One region of the Streptomyces sp. NPDC046349 genome, then DNA from elsewhere that is predicted to be linked to it. Evidence: riboswitches for the same ligand, from Rfam matches in the RefSeq annotation. Region 1 holds a riboswitch; the other holds the start of a gene.
The links. A riboswitch is a leader RNA that binds a small molecule or an ion and turns the genes downstream of it on or off. The one in region 1 is predicted to bind guanidine.
Positions count from the first base shown of each region.

Region 1 (4,331 bases):
GGCCGATACGGTCCACAGCCCCGCCCGTACCGGACGGGCTCGGCCCAGGGCGGAGGCAGGGCGGGCGCCGGCCAGCACGAGGCCCGAGGCCGCGGCCAGCAGGCCAGCGACCGCGGCCGTCGCCGCGGCGGGCGGCAGCGACTCCTGCTCGGTGCCCACCACCACCTCGGCCAGTTCGGCCGGGGAGCCCAGCGGCCACGGCGAGCGGATCCAGACCGCGTGCAGTGCCGCGGCTGCGGCCAGGCCGCCGGCCGCCACGGCCGCCGCCGCCCGGACGGAGCGCACCGCCGCCGCCGAGCCGCTGTCCATGTCCGCCCCCGCAGCAGTTCCCGTCGTCGTGTCCATCGGTGCCCCTTCCCCGTGATGCCCGCCAGCAGATCCAGACAGTGGTGTATGGATTTTCCATACACTACTGTACGGAACATGGCGAAGGGGCGAGTGAGCAAAGAGGACTGGACCATGGCGGCGCTGAGGGCGTTCGCCCGCGGTGGCGCCGCCGCCGTGGCCGTCGATGTCCTCGCCCGCGAACTCGGCGTCTCGCGCGGCAGCTTCTACTGGCACTTCGAGAACCGCGACGCCCTGCTCGTCGCCGCTCTGGAGACCTGGGAGCGGCGTGCCACCACCGAGGTCATCGCCGCCGTCGGCGCCCACGAGGACCCCTGGACGCGTGCCCGGACCCTGCTGCTGGAAGCCCTCGGCGACGAGGGGATCGCCGGCCTCGAGCCCGCGCTGGTAGCCGCCCGCGACGCCCATCCGGCCGTGGCGGAGGTGGTCGACCGGGTGACCCGCACCCGGATCGGATACCTGGAGGTCGTCTTCGCGGACCTCGGGCTCGCTCCCGGCGACGCCCGCCACCGCGCCCTGGCCGCGTACGCCGCCTACCTGGGCTGGCTCGACCTGCGCCGCACCGCACCGGACATTGCACCAGAGGTGACGCCCGGCACGCCGGCCGCCGAGGCGGCACTGGTCCACCTCGTCTCCATGCTGGGGACGCCGCCTGTGCCGGGTGGGGTCATCGGTCGCGGGGGGAGCGGCTGATCTGCGCGGCGCATCGCGCCTGCCAAGCGGCGGGCGCGGCGCCGCGGATCCGGGCCGGGGCCGCGCCTGGCTCAACCGGAGCGGCCGGCCTTTGCCGCCGCGGCACGGGTGCGGACCGGGGCCGGGTAGTCCGCACCGCCCTGCCCCTGGACCGGATCGCGCCGCTCGTCGGCCTGAGCGGTGCCACGGCCCTGGTCCGCGCGTTCAGCCGGTGGGAGGGCATGCCGCCGGGGGCGTACCGGCAGCCGATACCGGTCCGCGTCCCCGGACCGCGCCGGGGAAGGGGGAGGGAGCGGGCGCGGGCGCGGGGTGCGGGGTGCGACGTCCACATCGGGTGGGACCCCGGCCGCGCGCCCGGTGCTAGATTGTCCGGCGGCCGACCCCAGGCCCCGGACGAGATGCGCCGTACCCGGTTACGCACGACGACGCGCGAGGTGCCGCACGAGCGGCGCCGCCCGCTGTCCGCACCCGGGCAGTGTCCTCGTCGAGCAAGATGGGCCGAACGCCATGACCGTGCCACTCACCCGCAGCCTGTACCGGACGACCGCGCACGCCGCCGGGGGCCGCACCGGATCCGTCCGCACGGACGACGGGCGCCTGGACGTCCGCCTCGCCCCGCCGCGCAAGAAGGTGCCCGGCACCACCAACCCCGAGCAGCTGTTCGCGGCCGGCTTCGCAGCGTGCTTCACCTCCGCGCTCGCCGAGGTCGCCGCCGAGTTCGGGGCGGACGCCTCCGCCGCGCGGGTGGCGTGCGAAGTCGAGCTCGGTACGACGGACACGCCCGCGGGATACGGCCTCGCGGTGTGCCTCACCGTCAGCCTGCCTGGATGGCGGGCGGCCGACCTCCGCCCCCTGCTGCACCGGGCGGACGAGGTCTGCCCGTACTCGCAGGCGGTACGCGGCAACGTACCGCTGACTCTGCTGGCCGTGGACGACCACGACGGCCCGACCGCCGCCGCCGATGACCGCGCCTGACGGGGAGCGGGAGCCGGGCAGGGAGCCCGGGGACGGCGTCCCGGTACCGGAACACGGAGCCTGGCGGCGCCGCGGCGTCAGCCGCAACGGCGGGCCGCTCGTCGAGGACCGGGACGACGAAGTGGTGTGGCTCCAGGCCGGGCCCTACTACGCCGACAGCCGGGGATTCGCCGGTACGACCTCCTTCGACGGCTCCCAGGTGCGCTTCCACCACCTCACCGGTGAGCCCGGCGACGACACCGGCACCTTCCGGTGGCACGGTGCGGACCTCGTCGAGCGGGGGGCCAACCCGGACGGGAGCACCTTCCTGGAGATCTGGACCCCATTGCCCGGGGCGGAGGGCGGCACCGGCTCCTGGTCCGGCCCGGACCACCACGTGGTGCGCGTCGGTCGGCACGTGGTGCACGTCGACTCCCGTGCGGGTGCCTACTGGCGGCTCTGACCGTGGCGGCTCCGGAGCTCCGCAGCTCCGGAGCTCCGCAGTCCCCCGGGCCCCGAACCCGGTCTCGGCCTCGGCTTCTTGCCCGAACACCCTGAACGGACGCGACGCGCAGCCGTCCGTGCGCCACGAACGGGCAGGCCCTTCGGAGACCGAGCCGCCCACCTCAAGCTGCCCGCCCCCGTCACCCCGTCACGACGGAAGGCTCATCGGAGTGGGGCGGGCCGGGCGGCAGCGGTATGGGCAGGCGCGCGGCTCACCGGCCGGCGGCCGGGTCCCTTTCCGGCTCCAGCATGCGTGTCAGGCGGGCGGCGAAGAAAACGGCCGCCCCGGCCGCGACGATGCTCAGGCCGTCGGCCACCATGCCCAGGGTCACCGCGTCGAGGAAGGACCCGAGTTCGTCGGCCCGCCGGTGGCGCACGCTCGCGTACCGGCCCAGCAGGAGCGAGCCCGCGAACGACGCCCACCAGAGGTTCAACGGCCAGAAGGGGCCCTTGGCGCCCCGCAGGCCTACCGTCCAGGCCTCGGAGGCGATCCGGTAGGGCAGCCAGAAGCAGGCCACCGGAACGAACCAGCCACCGATCGCCCAGCCCGGGCCCCGCCGGAACGCGGTGGGCGCGAGCACACCGGCCCTCTGCCGGATGCGGTGGAACCAGGTGATGAACACGGCCGCGCAGGCGAGCAAGGCCATCATCTGGAGCTGGTCCACCCTGAAGAACAGCGTGTCGACGGCCTGCCACCGGTCCTCGGAGAGGAAGGCGGACTCCCCGTCCCCTTCCACCGCGGAGTGCGCCCGGAAGCCGGCGTACAGGGAGAGGGCATCGCCTGCGGCGGCTGCCGTCAGCACGGCGTGCAGCACCCCGAGCAGCGCACGTCCGGGACCGGGGGCCGGGTGGGCCATGGGCGGTCGGGGGCGCAGAACGCCGGGATCGGAGACGGACATGATGGTGTGGACCCCCCACGGGCACGGAACGACGGCACCAGAAGCTGAGCGCGCAGAGGGAGACTACGCCAAGGCGCCCCGACACCCCACGGAGAATCCGCAGGTCGGGAGGGCGGGCAGGTCGACGACCCGATGGGGGACGTCCTCGAGCGCGCTCTGGACTTCGGCGACTGGTACGACGAGGGGGACTGACGCCCCGTCGCCCCACCGCTCCGCGCGCCTCCGTGGACGGTGGGCCGCTTCCGCCTGGACGGTGGCGCTCGGTGAGGGCCGGGGACCGGCATCGGCACCGGCCTCGCATCGGCACCGGCACCGGCACCTGCACCAGGCCTGCCTGCCCCGCGACGCATGGATGCTGAGTTTCCGGTGATACGCGCGGGACCAGGCGGTCACGACGGACCGCTCCTGCCGGAAGGAAGCCGGGCGTGACCGACATCTCCCGTACGGACGTACTCCTCGATCCCCGCCACGATGCGCCGCTCGACGGACCGTGCCGCTCCGGGGCCCGGGACGTCTTCGAACGGGGTGCGAATGAGCAGGCCGAGACCGCCCGTGCCCGCGAGGAGGCCGCCAAGGCGGTGTGCCACCGCTGCCCCGTTCGGCTCCCGTGCAGGCGCCGGGCCCTTGCCGATCGGGTCCCGCACGGTGTGCGCGGCGGTCTCACCGCGGACGAGCGCCACCTCCTGCTGGCGAACGGCGGCTGAGGGTCTCGGCGGCAGCACCCGACGAGGCGGCAGCACCCGACGAGGCGGTGGGACCCGACGAGGCGGTGGCACACGACGAGGCGGTGGCGCGAGGCCTGTGGGAACCCTGCCCCCCCCGCAGTGGCCCAGCTTCGGCCGCCCACCTCGAACGCCTCCGCGCGGCATCGCCGCCGCCCGTCGGCTCCTGCGCCGGCTCCTCCTCCTGCGCCACCGAACCGGACAACGCGTTTCC
Region 1 is NZ_JBVJFK010000022.1:7,698-12,028, forward strand. Features, by position in the region: gene ACZ6JS_RS34695 (DUF3995 domain-containing protein) at 1-345, opposite strand, end outside; gene ACZ6JS_RS34700 (TetR/AcrR family transcriptional regulator) at 424-1,038, shown strand; guanidine-III (ykkC-III) riboswitch at 1,408-1,470, shown strand; gene ACZ6JS_RS34705 (Ohr family peroxiredoxin) at 1,546-2,013, shown strand; gene ACZ6JS_RS34710 (hypothetical protein) at 2,000-2,455, shown strand; gene ACZ6JS_RS34715 (DUF4328 domain-containing protein) at 2,709-3,395, opposite strand; gene ACZ6JS_RS34720 (WhiB family transcriptional regulator) at 3,821-4,099, shown strand.

Region 2 (4,331 bases), on a different contig from region 1:
GCCAAAGCGCGCGAGCTTAGTGCGGAGGGGCGAGCCACGCGACCGATTTACCCCCGTCCCGGGCGGTGGTCACCGGCCATCGGGTAGACACCATGAGGTACAGAAGTGGATATTTCGAACAGTGTCGAGGAGTCCTGGAGATGAGCGACCAGTCACCACCCGCGGGCTGGACCCCTCGAGACCCGGACACCCCGCCCGGCGCCCCGCACCCCCGAGCCGAACGGCCGCCCGGGCGGCGGACGCAGCCAGGGCCACAGCCTCCCGGAGCGGGCGGCGGGCCCGTCGGCGGCGGACCGGGCGCGAAGTCCCGCCGCGGGCGGACCGGATGGCGCCGCCTCCTCCCCACCTGGCGCGTGGTCCTCGGCGCCGTACTGCTCCTCGCCCTCCTGATCGGCGGCGGCCTCGTGGCCGGCTACCTGCTGGTCGACATCCCGCCGGCCAACGCGGCCGCGACCGCGCAGTCCAATGTCTACCTGTACTCCGACGGCTCCCAGCTCGCCCGCGACGGTGAGGTCAACCGCGTCAACGTGCCCCTCTCGCAGATCCCGCTGACCGTCCAGGAGGCCGTACTGGCCGCGGAGGACCGGGACTTCTACTCCGAACGGGCGGTGGACCCCAAGGCGATGGTCCGCGCCGCGTGGAACACGGCCACCGGCAAGGGCACCCAGTCCGGTTCCACGATCACCCAGCAGTACGTCAAGAACTACTACCTGGGTCAGGAACAGACGATCAAACGCAAGGCCAAGGAGTTCTTCATCGCGATCAAACTCGGTCGTGAGAAGTCCAAGGCCTACATCCTCGAGGGCTACCTGAACACCAGCTACTTCGGCCGCAACGCCTACGGCATCCAGGCCGCTTCCCAGGCCTACTACGGCAAGGACGTCGGCAGCCTCACCACCGCCGAGGGCGCATACCTCGCCACCCTGCTCAACTCCCCCAGCGCCTTCGACGTCGTCTCCCACCCGCAGAGCCGCGCCCGTGCCCTCGCCCGCTGGAACTACGTCCTCGACGGCATGGTCAAGAAGGACTGGCTGCCCGCCGCCCGGCGCGTCGCCACGCAGTTCCCCGAGCCCGGCAAGGTCCGGGCCGCCGCAGGCCTGTCCGGCCAGCGCGGCTACCTCGTGGAAGCGATCAAGGAATTCATCCTCGACCGCGAGATCCTCGACGACAAGACCCTCGCCGAGGGCGGCTACCGCATCCGGACCACCATCGACCGGCGCCGCCAGGCCGACTTCGCCGAAGCCGTCGACGGCCAGATGCTGAGCAGGCTCGACCCCGAGGCGCGCAGGGCGGACCGGGTGGTCCGGGCCGGCGGGGTCTCCATCGACCCGGCCACCGGCAAGGTCGTCGCCATGTACGGCGGCGTCGACTACACCAGGCAGTACGTGAACAACGCGACCCGCCACGACTACCAGGTCGCCTCCACCTTCAAGCCGTTCGTCTTCGCGGCCGCCGTCGAGAACGACTCCCGCACCCAGGACGGCCGCAGGATCACCCCCCACACGGTCTACAACGGCGACAACAAACGTCCCGTCGTCGGCGGCCGGATCCGTTTCGCCCCGGAGAACGAGGGCCAGGTCTCCTACGGCAACATCACCGTCAACACCGCCACCGACCTCTCCGTGAACGCCGTGTACGCGCAGATGGCCGTCGACGTCGGCACCGCCAAGGTCAAGAAGACCGCCGTCGATCTCGGCATCCCCGAGGACACCCCGAACTTCGTGGTCGGGCCGGCCATGGCGCTCGGCACCCTCCAGGCCAGCGTCCTCGACATGACCCAGGCGTACGCGACCCTCGCCGACCACGGCCGCCGCACCCCCTACACCTTCCTGGAGGAGATCGCGAAGGGCGACGACACGATCCCCCTGCCCGAGCGCACCCCCGTCCAGGCCATCAGTCGCGAAGCCGCCGACACCACCACGTCCATGCTGGTCAGCGTCGTGGACAACGGCACCGGTACGGCGGCCCTCGCCGCCGGACACCCGGCCGCGGGCAAGACCGGTACCGGGGAGCTGGACCGCTCCGCCTGGTTCGCGGCCTACACCCCGACCCTGGTCACCGTGGTCGCGATGATGGGCCAGGACCCGGACACCGGAACCCTGGAGTCGCTGTACGGGGCCCTCGGCGAGCCCCGCATCGGCGGTGGCGGCTACCCCGCCCGGATCTGGGCCTCGTACACGAAGACCGCGCTGGAGGGCACCGACCCCGTCGACTTCGAACTCGAACTGCAGCCGGGCGCCGCACAGCCCCCGGCGCCGCCCTCCTGGCAGTCGGAACCTCCGCCGGAGACCCCCGGCGACGACACCCCCTCTCCTCCCCGGCGGCCCACACCGCCGTCCGGCGGCCAGGACAACGGCGGACAGGGCGACAGTGGCCGCACGCAGGGCGGCCGGGACAACGGAGGCCAGGACGGCGGCGGCCGCAACGGCGGACAGACGCAAGGAGGCCAGGACACCGCGGGTCGCACCCAGGGCGGCCAGGACGACGGCGGCACCAGCCAGGGCGACGAGGGCGGCACCACGCCCGGCGCCCAGGGCGGGACGGGCACGGGCACGGGCGGGGGCGGCTGGGACGGCGGCGGAATGGTCGGCGGCCGCCGCCCGCCGTCCGCCTTCCTGGAATGAGCGGGATCAGTGACCGGAGGTCGCCTTCAGCCCCACCACGGCGACCAGCAGCAGACAGATGAAGAAGATCCGGGCGGCGGTGACGGGCTCACCCAGCACCGCCATACCGAGCACGGCCGCGCCGGCGGCGCCGATGCCCACCCACACCCCGTACGCCGTGCCGATGGGCAGGGTCTTCGCGGCGTAGGACAGCAGCACCATGCTGGCCACGATCCCGGCGCCCGTGAACACACTGGGCCACAGCCGGGTGAAGCCCTCGGTGAACTTCATGCCGATCGACCAGCCGACTTCGAGCAGACCGGCGAGGAGAAGGAGAACCCAGGCCATGACGGCACCTCCGAGACATCGAGCGATACGGGGTGCGTCGTCTTGTCGTACCCGGTACGGCGCGTCTCGTCGGGTTCTCCCCCACCGTAGCAAAGGGCAGCGAAAAGGGCCGGTGACCTCGGCCACCAGCCCTTCTGCCGTGCGTGTCGACCAGAGGCTCAGAGGTACAGCCCGGTGGAGTCGTCCGACCCCTCCAGCCGCTCCGCGGCCACGGCGTGCAGGTCCCGCTCGCGCATCAGCACGTACGTCGCCCCGCGCACCTCGACCTCGGCGCGGTCCTCGGGGTCGTACAGCACCCGGTCCCCGGGTTCGACGGTCCGTACGTTCTGCCCGACCGCGACGACCTCGGCCCAGGCCAGCCGCTTGCCCACGGCGGCAGTCGCCGGGATCAGGATGCCGCCGCCGGAGCGCCGCTCGCCCTCGGGCAGGTCGGACTTCACGAGCACGCGGTCGTGCAGCATGCGAATGGGCAGCTTGTCGTGGGTGGTGTTCTCGCTCACGCCCCGAACCTACCTTTCCGCGCCCGTCCCGTACCGCCCAGGGTCATCCGCGCCTGCGGCGCGCCGTGACGACGAGCAGGCCGACGACGCCGACCGCGAGCAGAGCGATGGGCACGACGCGCTCCAGACGCGGGGCCCCGTCCTCGTGGCTCAGACCGTCCCGCACGTCCGTCACGAGGCGGTTCACGGAGGCGTAGGCCCGCCCCGCGGTCTGGTCGACGCTCGAGGCGACCCGGGCCCGCGCGTCCCCGATGATCGTCTTCGGGTGCATGCGCACGCCGATCTCGTCGAGCGTCTCGGCGAGCTGCTCGCGGCGGCGGACGATGTCCGCCTCGATCTGTGCGGGGGTCCTGGCTTCCGACACCGCGCTGCCTCCGTCGTCGTGGTCGTGATCGTGTGGGGGCGTAGTCCGCCGTGAACAGTCTGTCAGCTTAGTCTCGTGACGTACCGATCCCCTCCCGAGGAGACTGTCAGATGAGCGAGCGACTCCAGCCGGGCGACACCGCCCCCGCCTTCACCCTGCCCGACGCGGACGGCAACGAGGTCTCGCTCGCCGACCACAAGGGCCGCAAGGTCATCGTGTACTTCTACCCGGCCGCCCTGACGCCGGGCTGCACGAAGCAGGCCTGCGACTTCACGGACAACCTGGACGTCCTGGCGACGGCCGGCTACGACGTGATCGGCGTCTCCCCGGACAAGCCGGAGAAGCTGGCGAAGTTCCGCGAGAAGGAGCACCTGAAGGTCACCCTGGTCGGCGACCCGGAGAAGGAGACGCTGACGGCGTACGGGGCGTTCGGCGAGAAGAAGCTGTACGGCAAGACGGTCACGGGCGTCATCCGCTCCACGGTGGTCGTGGACCAGGAGGGCAAGGTCGAGCACG
Region 2 is NZ_JBVJFK010000002.1:115,423-119,753, reverse strand. Features, by position in the region: gene ACZ6JS_RS04225 (transglycosylase domain-containing protein) at 141-2,624, shown strand; gene ACZ6JS_RS04220 (DMT family transporter) at 2,631-2,951, opposite strand; guanidine-III (ykkC-III) riboswitch at 2,983-3,052, opposite strand; gene ACZ6JS_RS04215 (GroES family chaperonin) at 3,110-3,451, opposite strand; gene ACZ6JS_RS04210 (DUF3618 domain-containing protein) at 3,495-3,815, opposite strand; gene bcp (thioredoxin-dependent thiol peroxidase) at 3,926-4,331, shown strand, end outside.
Region 2: linked by a shared signal. The riboswitch ahead of ACZ6JS_RS04220 (DMT family transporter) and the one ahead of ACZ6JS_RS34705 (Ohr family peroxiredoxin) in region 1 are both predicted to bind guanidine.